Nisaea sediminum: one gene and its partner. The protein of the gene in region 1 interacts with the protein of each later gene in a pairwise test. Links are inferred from orthologs where the notes say so. Each region holds a gene or a part of one and is shown in the gene's direction. Other genes may lie near its edges. The genes, in order: IG122_RS17770 and IG122_RS00325.

What was found.
Region 2: the proteins of IG122_RS17770 (region 1) and IG122_RS00325 interact in binary tests that used the Escherichia coli proteins (3 or more experiments, as listed by UniProt). The link is inferred for Nisaea sediminum from one-to-one orthologs.

The regions. Positions count from the first base shown.
Region 1 is NZ_JACZCQ010000008.1:87,274-103,283, forward strand. Bases 7,309-10,258 are described here. They hold IG122_RS17770 (sulfurtransferase TusA family protein), read left to right. Parts: upstream 7,309-8,641; coding sequence 8,642-8,875; downstream 8,876-10,258. Other genes in these bases: IG122_RS17760 (hypothetical protein), read left to right, coding at 7,309-7,420; IG122_RS17765 (DUF1194 domain-containing protein), read left to right, coding at 7,732-8,730; IG122_RS24130 (hypothetical protein), read right to left, coding at 8,893-9,036; IG122_RS17775 (cache domain-containing protein), read left to right, coding at 9,112-9,588; IG122_RS17780 (TetR/AcrR family transcriptional regulator), read right to left, coding at 9,585-10,253. Outside these bases: IG122_RS17730 (sensor histidine kinase), read right to left, coding at 1-880; IG122_RS17735 (serine hydrolase domain-containing protein), read right to left, coding at 974-2,092; speB (agmatinase), read left to right, coding at 2,217-3,173; IG122_RS17745 (hypothetical protein), read left to right, coding at 3,178-4,008; IG122_RS17750 (hypothetical protein), read left to right, coding at 4,126-5,784; IG122_RS17755 (hypothetical protein), read left to right, coding at 5,781-6,320; more of IG122_RS17760, read left to right, coding at 6,320-7,308; IG122_RS17785 (HlyD family secretion protein), read left to right, coding at 10,443-11,573; IG122_RS17790 (DHA2 family efflux MFS transporter permease subunit), read left to right, coding at 11,587-13,149; IG122_RS17795 (AraC family transcriptional regulator), read right to left, coding at 13,159-13,893; IG122_RS17800 (LysE family translocator), read left to right, coding at 14,031-14,630; IG122_RS17805 (threonine ammonia-lyase), read right to left, coding at 14,634-15,587; IG122_RS17810 (SDR family oxidoreductase), read right to left, coding at 15,587-16,010. UniProt on the Escherichia coli protein: Sulfur carrier protein involved in sulfur trafficking in the cell. Part of a sulfur-relay system required for 2-thiolation during synthesis of 2-thiouridine of the modified wobble base 5-methylaminomethyl-2-thiouridine (mnm(5)s(2)U) in tRNA.
Region 2 is NZ_JACZCQ010000001.1:66,256-69,675, forward strand. Bases 429-3,420 are described here. They hold IG122_RS00325 (cysteine desulfurase family protein), read left to right. Parts: upstream 429-1,359; coding sequence 1,360-2,481; downstream 2,482-3,420. Other genes in these bases: IG122_RS00315 (alpha/beta hydrolase), read right to left, coding at 429-519; IG122_RS00320 (RrF2 family transcriptional regulator), read left to right, coding at 874-1,287; IG122_RS00330 (ferredoxin family 2Fe-2S iron-sulfur cluster binding protein), read left to right, coding at 2,507-2,827; tenA (thiaminase II), read left to right, coding at 2,824-3,420. Outside these bases: more of IG122_RS00315, read right to left, coding at 1-428. UniProt on the Escherichia coli protein: Master enzyme that delivers sulfur to a number of partners involved in Fe-S cluster assembly, tRNA modification or cofactor biosynthesis. Catalyzes the removal of elemental sulfur from cysteine to produce alanine.

The DNA.
Region 1 (16,010 bases):
TCTGTGATGCCATCAATGCCGCCGCTTTGCCCTGCTCGAAATGGCTGACGACATATCCGCCGACGGGGCCATCTCCGGGTTGAAACGGTATCGGGTGGAAAAACGGAGCTCTCAGATTGACGGCGAGCATATCCATGATCTGAGAGCGGGAGCGCGATCGACCTGTGTAGTCCCTGTAGGCCGATACCAGCAGCACAGGATCGGTCGGTTCGAGATTCGCCAGCGACAGGGCCAGATCCTCGTGGGTCATCTTGTCCAGCGACAGGGTGACGATCTCGAACGGAATCTGTTCCCGCGGGATCGAGGTGAGCTGGCTCATGTTCACACGCCCGGTCGGGGTCGCATCGCCAATGGCATAAAGTTTGCGGGAACCGGGAAGCAGCCGCTTTATCAAATCTAGTGTGTTGATGAGCGAGAGTTCTTCCACGACGCCGGTAAATTGGGGGTCGTCATTGAGCGACGCGGCTTTCGCCACATTGTTGACGCTGTGAAAGACAACCGGGAGACCCTTGATCAGGCCGTTCCGTTCCTCGAGGGCGAAATCCAAAGCGTTGTCGTCGCCAACAATCACAAGGTCGTAGGGCTCGACCGCTCCAAGTTTGGCGACAAGGCTCTCCCGGAACACCCGCCCGTAAACGGCAGAACCAAGCCGCTTGGTGTCCATAAATTCGACGTCGATAAGCGGCTGAGTGCCGCCTTTCAGGAAATCGTCGAAGCCTGCGCGTATCCCTTCGATCTGCTTGGGGACGCTGTGGAATCCCAAGTGATAGGAGCTGATGAAGAGTATGCGTTTGTCATGCAAGACCGTTGCGTGCGCAGCCGTTGCCGCCACGATCGCCATCATGACCAGTACTGCGAACCTGAGAATTCGTTCGCGCATTCAAGAGCCTTTATCAGCGGACCGGGACCGGCTTGCCGAACCGTATAATCTGCAAACCCGCGCACATACTCCCCTGATAATATTAAAAAATGCTTACGGCTTGTGTAGGGCTTCCATGACCTTCCCGCAGAAACCGTCGAAGGCATCGCGCTCGATCCAGCGCACGACAGCAACAAGATCGAGCTCCGGATCGATCCAGATCACGTTGGAGCCCTTGCCTTTGGCGAAGTAGCTGTAGCGCGGAGCCGACGGCGCACTGCCGCCGGCGCCGTTCAGCCACCAGAGATAGCCGTAATCGCTGTTGATGGGGCAGGGCGTCGTCGCGGCGTTGATGTAGGTCTCGGAGAGCAGCCGCTTGCCGTTCCAGACGCCGCCGCGCGCCATCATCAGGCCCGTCAGCGCCTGGTCGCGCGAGCTGATGAACATGCCGCCGCCCCAGTGCGAGCCGCCGGAGACCGACTGGATCCGCTTGCCGCCGATCTCGACCCAGGAATTCTCGTAGCCGTGCCATTCCCAGTCGGCGGAGGCGCCGATCGGGGTCATGACCCGTTCCTTAAGGACCTCGGGAAGCGGCTTCTTCCAGACCCGGAGCAGGGCAAGCGCCAGGCGGTTCACGCGGACGTCGTTATATTCCCAGAACGTCCCGGGCTTCTGCATCTCGCGCGCCTTACCCTTCATGGTGCCTTCGCCGGCGGCAGCGTCGAGATCGCGGTTATGGTCGATCCAGTCCGGCTTGCTCCAGAGCGTGCCTTCCCACTCGCTGGTCTGCTGCAGAAGCTGGGCCCAGGTGATGTCCCGGTTCTGCTCGGACTCGAAGCCGCCATCATCGACTAATTCCGCCACCGGGCGGTCGAAACTCGGGATCAGCCCTTCGTCGAGCGCCAGGCCTGCGCAGATCGAGAGATAGCTCTTCGCGATGCTGAAGGTGATGTCCGGGCGTCGCGTATCCCCCCATTCGTGGACGATCCTGCCGCCGCGGATGATGAGCCCATGCGGGTCCTCGCGCGGCCGGGTGATGCCGATGACGTCCCGCAGGCCCTCCGGTTCGCCGAACAGATCGTTGTCGAGCGCCTTCCTGACGTCCCGGTCCATCGTTGATTCATTGGCTATCGCGAAATCGCTCGCGGCCTTCAGGCCGTCGGCGTCGAAGCCGGCGTCGCGCGGGTCGATACGGTCCCAGGATTCGCCGGAGGCGGGAAAATACGTGGTCATGTCGATCTCTTGGTCTCGAGGCGGGAGCGGGGACAGTAGCCCCGGCTCCGAGAGGCGGTCCAGACTTGCATTCCGATCAGGCGCAATCGCAGACTGGAACGAAAGCAATCGCAGGAGCGGTCTCATGGGCATGTCGGAGCAGGATTTTCAGGCGATGCAGGCGCCGCGCTATACCGGTCTGCCGACCTTCATGCGAACGCCTTACCGGCAGAGCGCCGAAGGGCTCGATATTGCGCTGGTCGGTGTTCCCTATGACGGCGGGGTGACCAATCGTCCCGGCGCCCGGCACGGGCCGCGGGAGATCCGCAATCAGAGCAGCATGATACGCACCATCAACCAAGCAACGGGAACCTGTCCCTACGAACTCTGCTCGATTGCCGATGTCGGCGACGCGGTGGTCGAGCGGCCGTTCCAGCTTGAGCAAGCGCATGAACAGATTCAGGCCTACTATGAAAAGCTGGCGGAGACCGGTGCGGTGCCGCTCAGTGCCGGCGGCGATCATTCGATCACGTTGCCGATCCTGAGGGTCCTTGGACGCAAGCAGCCGGTCGGGCTGATCCAGATCGATGCCCATTGCGATACCGGCGACGATTATCTCGGCTCCCGCTTCCACCACGGCTCACCGTTCTCGCGGGCGGTGGAGGAAGGCGTGCTCGATCCGGAACGCTGCGTGCAGATCGGCATTCGCGGAGGCATAAACGGGCGCGACCAGTGGGCCTTCAGCTACGAGCACGGGATGCGCGTCATCCAGATGCACGAAGCCCATGCGATGGGACTGGAGGCGGTCATCGCCGAGGCCCGGCGCGTCGTCGGCAACGGGCCCACCTACTTCACGTTCGACATCGACGGCATTGATCCGGCTTATGCGCCGGGAACCGGGACGCCGGAGATCGGCGGCTTCACGGCACTCGAGGCGCAGCTCCTGGTCCGCGGCATGAGCGGGGTGAATCTGATCGGCGCGGACGTGGTCGAGGTCGCGCCGCCTTTCGATCCGAGCGGCATCACCGCGCTGACCGGCGCGACGGTCATGTTCGAGCTGCTCTGTATTCTGGCCGAGGCGGTCGCGGCGCGCCGCGCTTGAGGCAATGAACATCCGCGGCATCGCATGGGGAGTTCTGGTCGCGGTTCTCCTCGGAGTGGTTCCGGCCCGGTCCGAGGACGCGGATCCAACTGTCTTTCTGGCGGATCCGGAGCTCGTGTCGGGAGCGGTGCCGGAGCTGCGCTTCGTACGCTGGCCGGTCGATCGGTGGGCGGCCATCTATGCGCGCACGGCGAACGGTTCGGTCGTGGGGCTGTCCTTAAAGCAAAGGGGCAGCACGAATGAAGCGGGGCGGGTGCTGCGCATTTCCCAAGGGGCGGAACGGCGGGTCCGGGTCGGAGGCACCTCGGGCTATTTCGTGTCGCCGCGGACCGGAGCGGCATCCGATCGTGAAGCCCTGATCGTTTTGCTCGCCGCAGGCCGACCGCCCGAATTCGGCAGCCTTGCTCCCATAGCAGGCATTCAGTTGCCGGGCGACGCACCATCCGCCGGAACATTCTTCCATCAACTCGCAACTGCGCCGTGGCTCGGAGATGTCGAGATCCATATGGTCCCCTACCGGATCAGGGCAGGAAAAGGCGCGGCGGTATCTGCTGCCGAGCGGGAGAGCTCTGATGTCCAGCTCGTCTTTTCCGGCGTGCCATTCGACAAAGTCCTGACGGTTGCGGACATCCTCGCTGTGGAGACCGTCGATCCTCCATCGCCCTTGCGTATCCGGCGCCGCGATGAGCGCGGTCCTGTATCGTTTGGTTACAGAACGGCTCTCGACCTCACGGTGCTTGCCGGGAGGCTCGAAAAGATTGCCGCCGATCTGGGCGAGCGCGTGTCCGTCTCCGTCGATCTCGCCAACCGGCGGTTGGAGCTGTCCGCGCCCTGATCCGCGGGAAGCCGGCTGCATACGGGAGTGTTGCGGTCGGTTAGGAAATCACCCAAGATAAGCACGCATAAGGCGAGAAAATATAAAATTACTCACTGATTTTGAGGGGCTGCGCGCGTGTTTGAGCATGGTGGTGGAGCAGCTGGCCTGAGAACGGAGATCAGCGGCGAGCTTGCCTCGGCGCTCGCCGCGGTCGTCGAAGCCTCGGGCGATGGCGGACGGCGCTACGATGCCAGAGTGCGCCGCTCCCTTATCCAGACGGTCGCCGCCAGGGCCTATGGCCGGCCTTTGCTGGAACTCGCCTTCCTGATCTCCGCCGCGGACCGGATCGCGGGACGCGGAGGGTATATCGGTTATCTCTGGGGCGTACGTACAGCGACCGCTTCGGCCTTCAAAGCGGCGTCGATCGCCTCCGTGCGGCGCGACCTAAACGGGTCCGAGGTGCGTGCCGGAGCGAACGAGCTTGTCCTCCGGACCGCCTCGCCGGAATTCCGCATCAGCTATGGCCGGATCCCTTTCCTGGCCGCGTTGCTCGATTTTTGCGTAACGGCCCTCGGTTTCGAGGCGGTGGACGGTGAAATCGCGGCATTTCTTGCAGGCCCGCATGGGCGGGGAGAGGCGCAGGCGCTCGCCAACGCCTTGTCCAGACGCCTCTACGAGTTTCTGAAGCGGCATCTCCCCTCGCAGCAATACGAGCGGAAGTTCGGCGTCATATGCGGTTTTCTCGCCGAACGAAACGGACGCAGACCCACAGCCGAATCCATCGATGACCGCACGATCCTCGCGTTCTGGGAACTGCGTTGCGCGCTGCATTCCGACGGTGGGGACTTCAGGGGATTTCGCACTGTCGCTCTCGACTGTTTCCGGCTCCGGACGGCGCTCAAGGAGGCTGCGGTCCGGCGGGCGGTTGAAAGCGCCGCACCGATCGGGCCATCGCGCGAACAGGGAGAGGTCGATCCCGAACAGGTGCTGGAGGCGCTGGAGGTCGTAGACGGAAGACGGGCCATCCTCAGCGAACTTTCCTCGCCTCCAGCGGACCGGCTCAAATCGGTGAACAAGCGGGAGGCGGCGCGGCTTGAACTCGTTCTGGAGGCCGGGGAGGCGGCGGGCATTCTGCCGCTGACAATCCTGCGCGCCGAAGTGTTCGGCGCGCATCAGGCGCGTATCATCCAAGCGCTGCGCCGGCGGAGCGGGCATGCCGGGCAGGATTTGGTGGCCGGTCTGATCGGCACCTCGCCGGAAGAGACATACGCGACCGCCGTCACAAGCTACGGGACGATCGCAACGCATCTCCGGAAAATTCGCAAGGCCTTGATGTACATTCTGTTCCGGAACCGAAGACCGGAAGCTTTGGCGATTGCGGTCTCGCTCTTTCCGGAGATGGCGCCGGCCCTCAAGTCGAGTGTTTCCGGTCCAGGACATTTCGAGGGAAACGTGGTCCCGCTTCGCCCGGAGCAGGTGGTCGGAGGATTGATCGAGCATGCGCTCTCCGGCGATCCGGAGACGGCACCCGAAGCCGGGTTTTTTCGCGCCGCCCGAGGCGCATTCGCCAAGATCAACCGTCGCGGTTTCGAGGAAAGCCGGGTGCTGGAGCGCGAGATTCTGGAGGCGGCCGAAGTCAGTGATCCGCTGGTTCGTGATTGCGCTGAAAGCCTGCAGGACCTGCTGAAGTCGCTCGGCCGGCACTTTGACCTGATCTCGCCGGATCAGGTTTTCGACGAGGATTGCCGCCGTTTCGCCACTGCTCTGGCGGCGCTTTACCGGGAGCACGCATGACCGGCGAGGACGGAACGGCGGCCGATCCGTTAGCCAGGGCGCTCTTTACCGCAGCCTCACTGGCGCAGGACCTGCGTGGCGCGACGAAGGAGGCCGCCGGCGCGATCTGCTTTTCCGAGTTGGTGCATTGTCTGTTGCGGCCGGAGGGGGAGGGAGCGGATGCGGTTTTGGACCGCGCTTTCGATGATCCGAATTTTGCCCCGGCGGCGGAAGCCTTGCTCCGCCGGATTGCCCTGGCCGAGTTTCCTGCCGCCGCAGCGGCGAGCAGCGGCGGCCTCGAAATGCGCGAACGTGCCGGCTTCCGTCTGCGGTTGGCGCCGTCGCTTGCCGAGGGCGGACCGACATATCTGCTGATCGAGCAGGTGCGGCCGGAGACGGGGCTGCCGCGCGTGCTCGTCGCCATTCCTCCGCGCGCGCGCCCGGAATATGCCGTCTTGCCCGAGGCGGAAACATTGCCGCTTCAGCTCATGTTTGATGCCGATGCGCCGTTTCTCCGGGCGTTCCGCAATCCGGACAGCAGGCTTTACCTGACGTGATGGCCGGCACGAAACGGGTACGGGTTTTCGTCGCGACGACCCGCGGGGCGGTTCGCGTGGTGCGGATCTCGGCCGAGAATCCGGCGGTCCGGTCCGCTCTCTGTCTCTCCGGCTCTCTCGCTGCGTTGCCTGTCAGCGCCGACTACGACTCTTTCGTGCGCGAGCCGACCGGCGTGGTCGAGCGGCTGACCGGACATCCGGTCTATCGGACGGATCTGTCGGCGGCGATTGACGGTGGCGAGAGCTGGCAACTCGGACTTTTTCTCGCACACATGCTGAAGCGTGAGGATCTCCTCGCCGAAGGTGACGCGCCGGCCGAGACCGATCTGCTGGTAACCGGCCGGGTGGACAGGGACCTCAATGTCGGAGCGGTCGATCACGTCGGGGCAAAACTTGAGCGGGCAGGGACGGCCGCTTCTGGCCATGGCTTCTTCGTGCTCCCGGCTTCCGGCGACATCCCGGACAGTACCGAAGGCTGGAGCCTTCTGCCGGTTGATCATCCGGAACAGGCCCTCTTGGCCTGCCTCGGGCCGGACATCTCGGAAACACTCTTCGGGGCCTCGCGGCAAACGTCCCCTGACGGGAAGGAGCGGGCAGGTCCGCGAAAGCGCAGTGCCGTCATGGCCGGGATAGCGGTCGCGGGCGGACTGACCGCAATTCTTTATGGTTCAATCAATCGGTATCAGGAGGCGGAGCCCGAGCGGGAGAGCGTGGGGGCGGGCTCGATGATGCAGGTCGAGATCGTGCCGCGGGAGCAGCTCGGATGCGGCGTGCCGGTCGTGCTTCCTCCGAAAACCGGCGTCTTTGACGGGGCCGCCTGCGCCGGCATCGTGACGGTCCGGCGGAACGGAGAATTCCGTATCCGGGCGTCCGTCTCCGGCGGATTTCTGACTTATGCGGATGCCGACCGTTATCGCAGGGAATTGCACCGTGTTGCCGCCGGCGGAGACCAGCTGGTGCTCCGGATCGATTTCCCTTATTGGATGCGGCAGCCGCTCAGACTTGACGTTGAAGTCACACAGTTGGCGATGGACGGCCAGCCGGTGCAATTCGCCGGGCGCAGTATCGAGCTTCGACCCAGTGGCCATTTTCATTATTGAATCGTTTAAAATTCAATGGATTTTTATTTAAGGTTGCGGCAATGGAAGATCTGGTTCGACGCACAAGTGCAGTAAAGCGCCTCCATATCTTGGAGATTGACCACATTTCAATTATAGATTTGTGGCCGCTCGCGCGTTTTTATTGCCGAGCCGGGCTGTCGGAAACGGAAATTTATTTGACCCGGATCGGGTGCTCAGAGAGGCTGCGAAACGCCAAGCTGTGCATGGCTTGTGAATAATGTCGTTCTTTTGTTTTTAAAACCGAATTGGGCGATGCGCTTTGCAAACGAAATGTTTTGGGGCGGGTAAACATGGGGCGAACGCGATCTCTTGCATTTGAAGCTTCTCACCGTTCCGCAGCGCGAAAAAAGTTATCCACAGATAAATTCCGTTTTGTTTCAATAATGTTAAGTCGCGCGTATGGCGTGTTTTCCGGTGGCCGGGCGAAGTTGTTCGCACTTGCTCTGTTGACCGTCTGGGCGTCCCCCAGCTTTGCGGAGCCGGTCGACCTGGAGCTGGTATTCGCCGCCGACGGGTCCGGTTCCATCGACGACGAGGAACTGCGGTTGCAGCGCAAAGGGTATGCCGATGCGCTCGCCGACAGGAGGGTCCTCGACGCCATTGCGTCGGGTCGCCGGGGTAAAATTGTGGTTACTTATATCGAATGGGGAGATGCCGCCTCCCAGCATACCATCGTCGACTGGTCGGAAATCGCCGGACCGGAGGATGCTCGCGCATTCGGCGAGGCGCTGATGACGGCACCGCGCGCCGCCTGGGGATACAATTCGATCAGCGAGGCGATCGCCTATTCGACCGACAGGATCCTTGGCAATGCCTACGAGGGCACGCGCCTGGTGATAGACGTGTCCGGGGACGGCCCGCAGATCGGTGGCCGCCCGATAGACTGGGCGAGAGATCGGGCGGTCGATGCCGGGATCACGGTGAACGCGCTCGCTGTGAAGAGCCGGGGCGGGAACCGCCCGGGACCCGGAGGCATGCCGCTGGAGATGCACTACCGTCTGGACATCATAGGCGGCGTCGGTGCCTTCGTCATGGTGGCGGACGAGGAGACCCGCTTTGCGGACGTCCTGCTGGCCAAGATCATCCGTGAAATCGCCGATGCTCGGCCGACGGGGCGCGGGCCGGAACAGGCGGGGATTGGCAAGCGCCTGCTTCCGCCCCAATATTCGGCGCATGAGTCCATCTGCGAGGCGAATGAAAATGAGCGAACCGGCGCTGACGCTGGATGCGAGCGGATTGAAATGTCCGCTACCGGTCCTGAAAACCCGAAAGGCGATCAAAGGCCTTGAGGCGGGCCAGCTGATCTCCGTGCAGTCAACGGACCCGGCCTCGCCCCTCGACTTCAAGCATTTCTGCAACAGTTCCGGCCACGAGCTGGTCAGCGAAGACGAGACCGGCGGCACCTTCACGTTTGTGATCCGCAAGGGCGCCTGAGCAGGTCACTCGACCGTTCAGGCGAGTTCGAGGGCCGTCGCGCGGAGTTCCTCCCGCAGCCAGCGGAGCTGCGGGAGGAACTCCGCGCCGGAGCGCATCCTCTCGGTGGTGGCGAAGGCGGCGGGCCCGGGGGGGGGGGTGCAGGCCGGGCCCGTCACCAAAGGGGTTTTCCGGGGGGGGGCAAAGGATCCGGCGGTGACGGCGCAGGCGATCCAGGCGCTGACCGGGGAGAAAAGATGACCGACCGGACACGCCGAAGAGTTCTGACGTTGATCGCCGGTGTTGCGACGGCCTTGGTCTGTCCGGGCATCGGGCATGCCTACGGCACGCGCGAGGCTGTCGTCGAGATGGTCGAGACCGCAGCGGCGGCGATCGCGGCCAACGGATTTCCGGGAGCTTTGGAAGACAGCCCGCGCCGGGCCTGGGTGCGGCCGGACGAGGGACTCTATGTCTACGTGATGGACGAGAGCGGCACGTTGCTGCTGCATCCGGATAAGCGGGCGGAAGGAGACAATGTCTCCGGCAGCAGGGACCGCAACGGTACCTATTTCATCCGCGAGATCATCGCGGCGACGGCATTACAACCCTCAGGCGCCTGGACACTCTACATGTGGCCCGATCCGGTGACGGGCGCTCTCGTTCCGAAGAAAACCTATGCGAAACGTGCGGGCGGCGTGATCGTCTGCGCCGGTTATGCGGGGGCGGACGTCTAGGAGTGTTCCGCTGACGGGCCGAAGGCACGCAGGAAGACGGTGACCGCGCTTTCGACCGTGGACGAGATCTCTTCCTTCGAGGGCGGCTTCTCCGAGCAGAAGAACTGCGGCTTGATCAGGTTGCCCTGGCAAAGATTGAGGAAGTGACCGGCGGCGAGGTCGAGCTCGCAATCGATCTCCAGCCGCCCGGCCTCCACCTCGCGGGCGAGATATTCCGAAACACGGCGGATGCCGAGGCAAGGACCGGTCTCGTAGAAGGTGCGGCCGACATGGGGCAGTTTCTCGGCCGCGCCCATGACCATGCGGACGAGGGCGATATGCTCCGGCCGGACCATCATGGTGATGAAGCTCTCGCCGAGCTGGCAGAGCATTTCGCGCGTTTCCAGCCGCCCCGCTTGTTCCTTGAGCTGGAACATATGCTCGGCGGCCTCGCGCCGGTCGTTCACCACGAGGGCGTGGAAGAGGTCTTCCTTGCTCTGGAAATAGACATAGAGCGTGCCCTTGGAGACACCGGCAGCTTGGGCGATCTGCCCCATGCTGGCGCCGTCGAACCCTTCCGCCCGGAACACTTGACGTGCACCGTCGATGATCTCCCGCCGCTTGGGCGTGTCGGCGAACCCGTCGTCCGACGTGGAGAGATCCTGCAGCTGGGGCGACATTGTCATCGGTCGTGTTTCCTCGGCGGCGCAACTTAAAGTGCCGTGCTTCCCGGCGGAAAGCACGGGAAGCATAGCTTAAGAAGCACCGCTCTTTCGTATTGGCAATAGATTCACGTTGACCGAACCGTTCAGTCAATTTACATAGTTCATATCATTGACCGAACCGTTCAGTCAAAATAAAGATCGACATCCGACATGAGCTCCAAGTTCGAAGGCGGCCTCCCGGAGGTCCGCAGGTCCCGCAAGCGGCGTTTCATCCTGTTGCTGCTGCTGACCCTCGTCCTCACCGGAAGCGGCTACAAAGGATACGAATGGTGGACCCGGGGACGGTTCGAGATTTCCACCGATGACGCCTATGTTGGCGCCGACATGAGCATGCTCTCCGCCAAGATCTCCGGCTATGTCACAACCGTCGAGGTCGAGGAAAACCAAGCGGTGAAGAAGGGCGACGTGATCGCCCGCGTGGATGACGGTGACTACCGTCTGGCGCTCCAGGGCGCCGAGGACAAGATCGCGACACAGGAAGCGACCATCGCGCGCTTCGATGTCGAAACGGTCTCGAAGGAAGCCGAGATCGAGGAGGCCGGAGCCAAGGTCGCCGCTGCGAAGGTCGAACTGGAGCGTGCGGAGCTGGAGTTCGTCCGTCAGGACAAGCTGGTGGCGAAGAACCATGCGAGCCGGCAGGCGCTGGACAATGCCCGCGCCGCCCGCGACGGCGCCAAGGCGAACCTCGCGGCCGCCCGGGCCGGTCTCGCGTCGGCTCGGGCCGGGCGCGGCGTGCTCGACGCGCAACGCATCGAGGAGGAGCATATTCTCCGCGAACTGCGCACCGCGCTTGACCAGGCAAAGCGCGATCTCACTTTCACGGTGATCCGGGCGCCAATCGACGGCGTCGTCGGCAACCGTGCGGTCGAGGTCGGGCAGTATCTGATGCCCGGTACCCGGATCGCCGCCGTTGTGCCGATCCACGACGTCTATATCGACGCCAACTTCAAGGAGACCCAGCTCTCCCGTGTGTCGGTCGGGCAGGAGGTGAACTTCACCGCCGATGCCTATCCGGACCATGTTTTCCGCGGCCGGGTAGAAAGCATTTCGCCGGCCTCGGGTGCCGTCTTCAGCCTGCTGCCGCCGGAGAACGCGACCGGCAACTTCACCAAGATCGTGCAGCGCCTTCCGGTCCGGGTCCGCTTCGCCACCGACCAAGGCGGCAACCGCATGCTGCGCCCGGGCATGTCCGTCGAGGTGACGATCGACACCCGCAACGACAGTACTTCGGGCGCATTGGCAGCCGAGGCAGGGTCACCCGCGCTCGCCGCCAAGGATTGAGGCGGGTCCGGTCGTGAGCGCCGCTCTTCCCGCCGCCGAGGAGCCCATCCCCACGCGGCACGTTGTTGCCTTCGTCTGCATGGTCTTCGGCATGTTCATGGCGATCCTGGACATCCAGATCGTCTCGGCGTCGCTGAGCGAGATCCAGGCCGGCCTCTCCTCCAGCAACGACGAGATCTCCTGGGTCCAGACCAGCTACCTGATCGCCGAAGTGGTGATGATCCCGCTCTCCGGATTCCTCTCCCGGGCTTTCTCGACGCGCTGGCTCTTCACCTTCGCCTGCGCCGGCTTCACCATGATGAGTTTCCTCTGCGCGACCGCGAGTTCGATCGAGGAGATGATCGTCTACCGCGCGCTGCAGGGTTTCATCGGCGGAGGCATGATCCCGACCGTTTTCGCGACCGCCTACACGGTCTTCCCGCGCAGCAAGCAGCATGTGATCAGCCCGGTCATCGGGCTGGTCGCCACGCTTGCGCCGACCATCGGCCCGACTGTCGGCGGGTATCTGACCGAGCTCTTCTCCTGGCATTGGCTGTTCCTGGTGAACATCGTGCCGGGCATCCTGGTTTCCTTCGCCGCGGTGACGCTGATCGATTTCGACGAGCCGGAACTGTCGCTGCTCGAGCGGTTCGACTGGTCTGGCCTGATCTTCATGGCGGGGTTTCTCGGCAGTCTCGAATTCGTGCTGGAGGAGGGGCCGGGGAACGACTGGTTCGAGGATGACACGATCTTATTCTTCGCTGTTCTCGCCATTATCTCCGGCGCAGGATTTTTTTGGCGCGCCTTCGCGGCTGCCGTGCCCGTGGTCGATCTGAGGTCCTTCGCCAACCGCAATTTCGCGACCGGCTCCGCCTTTAGCTTCGTGATGGGGATCGGGCTCTACGGGCTGACCTATCTCTATCCGGTCTATCTCTCCCGGATCCGCGAATACTCCGCGCTGATGATTGGCGAGACCATGTTCGTCACTGGGCTCTGCATGTTCTTCACCGCGCCGATCGCCGGTCGGCTCTCGCGCAAGCTCGACCCGCGGCTGATGATCGCCATCGGCTTCATCGGCTTCGGGCTCGGCACCTGGGAAGCCTCGAAGATCACCGCCGAGTGGGATTTCTGGGAACTGTTCCTGCCGCAGGTCCTGCGCGGTGTTTCGCTCATGCTCTGCATGGTGCCGATCACCAACCTTTCCCTCGGCACCCTGCCGCCGCAGACGATCAAGAACGCCTCCGGCCTCTTCAATGTCACGCGGAATTTCGGCGGCGCGGTCGGGCTCGCGATCATCAACACGGTGCTGAACGACCGCACGGACCTGCACCTGCTGCGCCTGCGCGAGCATGTGACCTGGGGCAGCTCGGTTGCCGAAGACACGCTGGGGAAAATCTCCAGTGGGCTGGCCAGCCTCGGATCTCTCGCGGACGGCGCCGCGCTGAAACAGGTGGCGGGCATGGTTCGGCGGGAGGCGACGGTGATGGCGTTCGGCGACGTCTTCTACCTGATGACCGGGCTGTTCCTCCTGCTGGTGCTGGCAACCCCGCTGATGCGCCGCCCGCAGGCGGCCGGTGGAGGCGGCGGCGGGCATTAGGCCCGGCGCTCAGTTCAGCAACTGCCGCCACTGGCCGGGCGTGACGCCGAAGGCCTGCTTGAACTGACGGGTCATGTGGCTCTGGTCGGCGAAACCGGTCGCGGCCGCAATATCGGCGAGATCCGCTCCGGCGCCGATCATCTCTCTTGCCTTCTCGAGCCGACGCAGCGTCAGGAAGCGGTGCGGGCTGATGCCGAAATGGCGCCGGAACAGCCGTGCGACTGTGAAGCGGTCGAGTCCGTGCTCGGCTTCGATCTCCGCCATGGAGATGCCGTCGAACCAGCTCTCCGCCAGATGATCGCGGATCCGGAGCATGGTCTCCCGATTGTCCGGCAGGCGGGATGTCGGCGTACCGGAAAGGCGCAACAGCAGATCCGCAAGCTGCGTGACGGCACCGGTCGGCTCGCCGGATTCCCCCTCCGCAAGTTCGAGCATTTCCGAAATCGCGGCGACGAGCTCCGGAAGGGTGCCGACGACCTCTGCAACAAAGGGGATTGGCCGCCCGCCGAGCGCCTCGCCGATCAGCGCGGGCGAGACATAGGCGGCGCGGTAACTGTAACCGCCGTCGGTTCCGGGGCGGCCGTCATGCACCTCATCCGGATGGATGATGAAGGCTTGGCCCGGCAGGGCGGCACGTTCCTCCCGCCGGTAGCTGAAACTCTGTACCCCGTGCGTGGTCAGGCCGATGACATATTCGTCATGACGGTGCGGCGCGAAGGCATGGCGAAAACCGGAGGCTTCCACGATCTGCAATCCGTCGCACGCCGTGCGAAAGCGTACTCGCCCCGTCTCCTGGCTGGCCCACCCGCTGCACATTCGTTCAAGACCGCGTCTGCAATTGCGCCGCACATTCCGGACCAGCATCCGTGACGGAGAGACGAATGACAAGCAGCCTCCTCCTGCTCTGGCTCGCAGCCTTTCCCCTGATGGGCAGCCCCGGGCCCGCGACCCTCAGCCTCGCCGGGCTCGGGACCGCCTACGGGTTCCGCCGGGGATTGGCCTATCTCGGGGGTATCGTAATCGGGACGACCGGAGTCCTGCTGATGATCGCGAGCGGTGTGACGGCGCTGATCCTGACGGAGCCGGCGCTGGTCACCGCGCTGACCGTCGCAGCAGCGGCCTACATTCTCTATCTCGCCTGGAAGATCGCGTCCGCGCCGGTCGGCGTGCGCGCTGCCGATGCCGGAAAGGCTCCGGGCTTCGTTCCCGCCTTCGCGCTTGCGATCGCCAATCCGAAGGCCTTCGCGGCGATCGGCGCCGTCTTTGCCAGCCAGACGGTCTTTCCGGGGGATGCGCTGACGGACGCGCTGGCGAAGATCGCAGCGCTCGTCCTCGTCATCCTCGTGGTCAACACGTCCTGGCTGGCTTTCGGTTCTCTCTTCGCCCGGCTGCTGAGCGACCCGCGGCTTGGCCGCGCGGCGAACATCGCCTTCGCGGCGATGTTGCTGCTCTCGGTCGCTCTCGCGCTGCGCGGGCTCTGAGGGTCAGCCGATCCCGTCGGTCCCGGCACCGCAGACGATGACGCCGACCGTGCCGCCGGCTTCGGCTTTGGCGGCACCGGTCTTGAGTGCGGCCAGCGCCGCCGCCCCGCTCAGTTCCGCCGCGATCCCGGTCTCCGCCCAGAGCCATTCGGCGGCCGCTTTCATATCGGGATCGGAGACCAGAACCAGTTCGTCCACATTCTCCGAGATCAGCCCGAAATTGAGCTCCGCCGACGTCCGCGGGGCGAGTGTGCCGGCGGCCGTCTCGATCTTTTCCAGGGTCACGAGATGGCCAGCCGCGCGGGCTGCATGATGGGTCGGGGCGCCGGTCGGCTCGACACCGATCACGCGGATGCCCGGTTTCAGCAGTTTCGCGGCCGTCGCAACGCCGGCGATCAATCCGCCGCCGCCGATGGCGACCACCAGCGTGTCGATCTCCGGATTGTCCTCCAGCATCTCGAGCGCGATGGTGCCTTGCCCGGCGACGACCCTCGGATCGGCGAAGGGATGGATGTAGGTCAGGCCCTCGGCCTCTGCCCGCGCCAGCGCAGCCTCGTTTGCATCGTCCCAGACCGCACCGTGGACGATCACCTCGGCGCCCCACTCCTTCAGCTTCGCCGCCTTCGCGGGCGGCGTGCTTTCGGGCAGGAAGATAACAGCAGGACAGCCGCTCATGCGGGCGCCGAAGGCGACGCCGAGGCCGTGATTGCCGCCGGACGCGGTGATCAGCCCGCGCGCCTTTTCCTCATCCGTAAGCGACATCACCGTGTTCGTCGCGCCGCGCACCTTGAAAGAGCCGGTCGGCTGCAAGTTCTCCAGCTTCAGCAGCAGGCGCGCGTCCGGCGCCGGATCGCTTTTCAGCGCCACGGCCTCGAGGGAGGGCGTCCGGCGGACCTTGCCGCGGATACGGGCGGCGGCGGCGTCAAAGTCAACGCGGGTAAGAGATTGAGACGACATCAGTTCAGAATGCCTCCGTCGACGATAAAGAATTGGCCTGTTGTGTATGCGCTTTCGTCCGAGGCGAGATAGAGCACCATGGCGGCGATCTCCTCGGCGGTGCCGAGCCGGCCAAGCGGCTGGCGGGCGATGAAATCCTTGCGCGCCTGGACCGGGTCGTCGAAGGCGTTGATCCGGCCGTCGAGCGACGGCGACTGTACCGTGCCGGGGCAGACCGCGTTGCAGCGGATGCCCTGCTTCAGGAAGTCCGCCGAGATCGACTTGGTGAGCCCGAGCACGGCGGCCTTGCTGGCGCCGTAGACGCAGCGCGCCGGGATGCCCTTCAGGCTGGAACTGACCGAGGACATGTTGATGATCGAGCCGCCGCCGTTCTCCAGCATCGCCGGCAGGAAGGCGCGGCACATGCGGAACATCGCCTTGACG
Region 2 (3,420 bases), on another replicon or contig:
GGAGAGCTTGTCGACCAGCTTCTTCACCGAGTCCGGCGGGACGACATCGTCGGAATCGCCGTGCAGCATCAGCCCCGACGAGGGGCAGGGGGCGAGGAAGCTGAAGTCGAACATGTTGGCCGGCGGGGCGATGGAGATAAAGCCGGTGATCTCCGGCCGGCGCATCAGCAACTGCATGCCGATCCAGGCGCCGAAGGAGAAGCCACCGATCCAGCAATAGGGCGCGTTCGGATTGTAGGTCTGCAGCCAGTCCAGCGCGGACGCGGCATCGCTGAGCTCGCCCTCGCCGCGGTCGAACACGCCCTGGCTTCGTCCGACGCCCCGGAAGTTGAAGCGCAGGGTCGAGAAACCGCGATTCACGAAGTTCTGGAACAGGGAATAGACGACCTTGTTGTTCATGGTTCCGCCATGCTGCGGATGCGGATGCAGCAGCAGGGCGATGGGCGCGTTCTCTTTCTTGCTGTGGACGTAACGTCCTTCGAGACGTCCCTCGGGACCATTCATGATTACTTCAGGCATTCGATCCGTTCCTCAACACCGGCAGGCCGGTTTTCCAGTTCCGGGAAGGGGCTAAGAGTCGCAATAGTCTTCTTTCCGCGACCCGGAAATTAACCGCCGCTATCCCGGTTTACTTTCATTGCGCGATGGCTGTAATCTCATTCTGACAGTCGGAGTCTGGCTTTAGCTCAGTCAGGCTGCCGAATTCAAGTGTAGCATTGCTGCTTTGAAACGGAAGCATGGCGCAACGCTACGGACGGTTCTTTGTTCGACCGTCCAAGGGTACTGAACGGATGGGACCCCGTTCTGCTGAAGAGATCGCCGTTGTTGGGGGCATGGCGATGGGTAACGTGTTCGGCACGGGGGTCATATAAGGTGAAATTCAGTACTAAGGGGCGATATGCCGTTATGGCGGTATGTGATCTTGCGCGACACGACGATGGCCGTCCGGTCTCGTTGGCCGAGATCGCATCGCGACAGAAAATTTCAGTCTCCTATCTCGAACAGATGTTTGCACAGCTCCGCAAGGCGCGGTTCGTGCGCAGTGTCAGAGGGCCGGGGGGCGGCTATCTGCTTGCAATAGAACCGGACCAGATCAAGATCTCCGAGGTGATGACTGCGATCGAGCAGCCGGTGCGGGGAAACAGCGACGACGACGGAATGTTCGCGACGAGGGGATGCGCCGACGATCCGACGAAACCGCTTTGGGAGGAGGTCGGGCGTCAGGTCCTCGGATATCTCGATCAGGTCACGGTCGACGATATTGTGTCGGGGCGAATACCCAATTAACTCCGGAGATTCTTGACGGGATTGCCTCGTCTGCCTATCTCGGCTGTGCGTTTCACCGGGATCCGGATCTCCATGCCCGCGACAGTCTATGCCGATTACAATGCGACCGCGCCGCTTCGGGACGTTGCCGTCGAGGCAATGTCGGGAGCGATGCGCTCGGTCGGCAATCCGTCTTCGGTGCATGGGCCGGGGCGGACCGCGCGGGCCGCGATCGAGAAGGCTCGCGCGCAGGTCGCCGCTCTGATCGGCGCTGCGCCGCAAACCATCGTCTTTACGAGCGGCGGAACAGAGGCCTCTGCGCTGGCACTCAAAGGCGCGGGCCGCCGACGGGTCGTGACCAGCGCCGTCGAGCATGAAGCGGTCCTCGCGGCGGTGCCGGACGCGGTCCGGCTTCCCGTCGACGCGAACGGCATCCTTGATCTCGATGCCCTCCGCTCCGCGCTCGAGGCGGATGGAGGTGAGACACTCGTCTCGGTGCAGTGGGCCAATAACGAAACCGGAGCCCTGCAGCCGATAGAGGAGATCGCCGCCCTCACGCGCACGTTCGGCGCGCTGCTGCACAGCGACGCCGTGCAGGCGGCCGGGAAGCTTCCGCTCGACGTCACCGCCGCCGGCCTCGATCTGCTGTCGCTTTCCGCGCACAAGATTGGCGGGCCCGCGGGAGTGGGAGCGCTCTACGTCCGCGAAGGACTGGATCTTGCGGCGGTGCAGACCGGCGGCGGACAGGAAAAGGGGCGCCGCTCGGGAACCGAGAACAAGATCGGAATCGTCGGGTTCGGCGCGGCAGCCGGAGCCGCCCGTGAAACGCTTGCCGATTGGGATCGCGTCGCCGCCCTGCGTGACCGGTTCGAGGCCGCGGTCCGGGCCGCGGGTCCGGGCGCGCGGATCTTTTCCGCCGCGGCGCCGCGGTTGCCGAACACGAGCTGCGTCTCGCTCTCGGGCGTGCGCGGCGAAACCCAGGTGATTGCGCTCGATCTTGCCGGCATCGCGGTCAGTTCGGGCTCCGCCTGCTCTTCCGGAAAGGTCCGCCGCAGTCACGTGCTCGACGCCATGGACCCGGGTTCCGCCGATGCCGAAACGGCAATCCGCGTTTCCCTTGGCTGGGAAAGCATTGACGAAGATGTCGACAGGCTTGTCGACGCATGGTGCGATTTGTACAACCGCGCGTCAGCCGACACAGAACGATCCGTCTGAGATCGAGAAAGCAACGGAGAGAAACTTGCCCCGCATGACATTCATCGGCCGCGACGGCACCCGGCAGGAAGTCGATGCCCCGCTCGGATACACGCTGCTGCAGATCGCACGCGAGAACGATGTGGATATCGAAGGGGCCTGCGAGGGATGCCTCGCCTGCGCCACCTGTCACGTTCATGTCGCAGCGGAGTGGTTCGACAAGCTGCCGGCGCCGAGCGACGACGAGGAAGACATGCTCGATCTCGCTTTCAATCTCTCCGACACCTCCCGTCTCGGCTGCCAGATCCGCATTACCGAGGAACTCGACGGGCTCGTCGTCACCCTGCCGCCGGACGGCTCGGCATGAGCGCTGCGCTCATTCAGGAGGGAAGTTATCTCGATCGCCTGATCCGTTCCGCCCCCGAGGCCTGGTCGGCCTATACCGGACACCGCTTCGTCGCCGGCATGGCGGACGGCACGCTGCCGGAAGCGGCCTTCCGGCACTATCTCGGCCAAGACTATCTCTTTCTGATCCATTTCGCCCGCGCTTATGGGCTCGCCGTCTACAAGTCCGAGCGGCTCGAGGACATGCGCGCGGCCTCCGCCGTGATCAGCGGCATTCTCGACGTCGAGATGGAGTTGCACGTCAAATACTGCGCCGGCTGGGGGCTCTCCGAGGTGGAGATGGCGGCGCTTCCCGAAGATCCCGCGTGCATGGCCTATACCCGCTACGTGCTGGAGCGCGGCATGGCGGGCGACGTGCTCGATCTGCATGCGGCGCTTGCGCCCTGCGTCGTCGGCTACGGCGTGATCGGGCAGCGGCTTGCCAACGACCCGTTGACGAGGCGGGAAGGCAATCCCTATCTTGCCTGGATCGAGATGTATTCGGATGAGGAGTATCTCGACCTCGCCCGCGGCGCGGCGGCGCATATCGAGGATCTCGCCGCGCGGCGAGGCGGT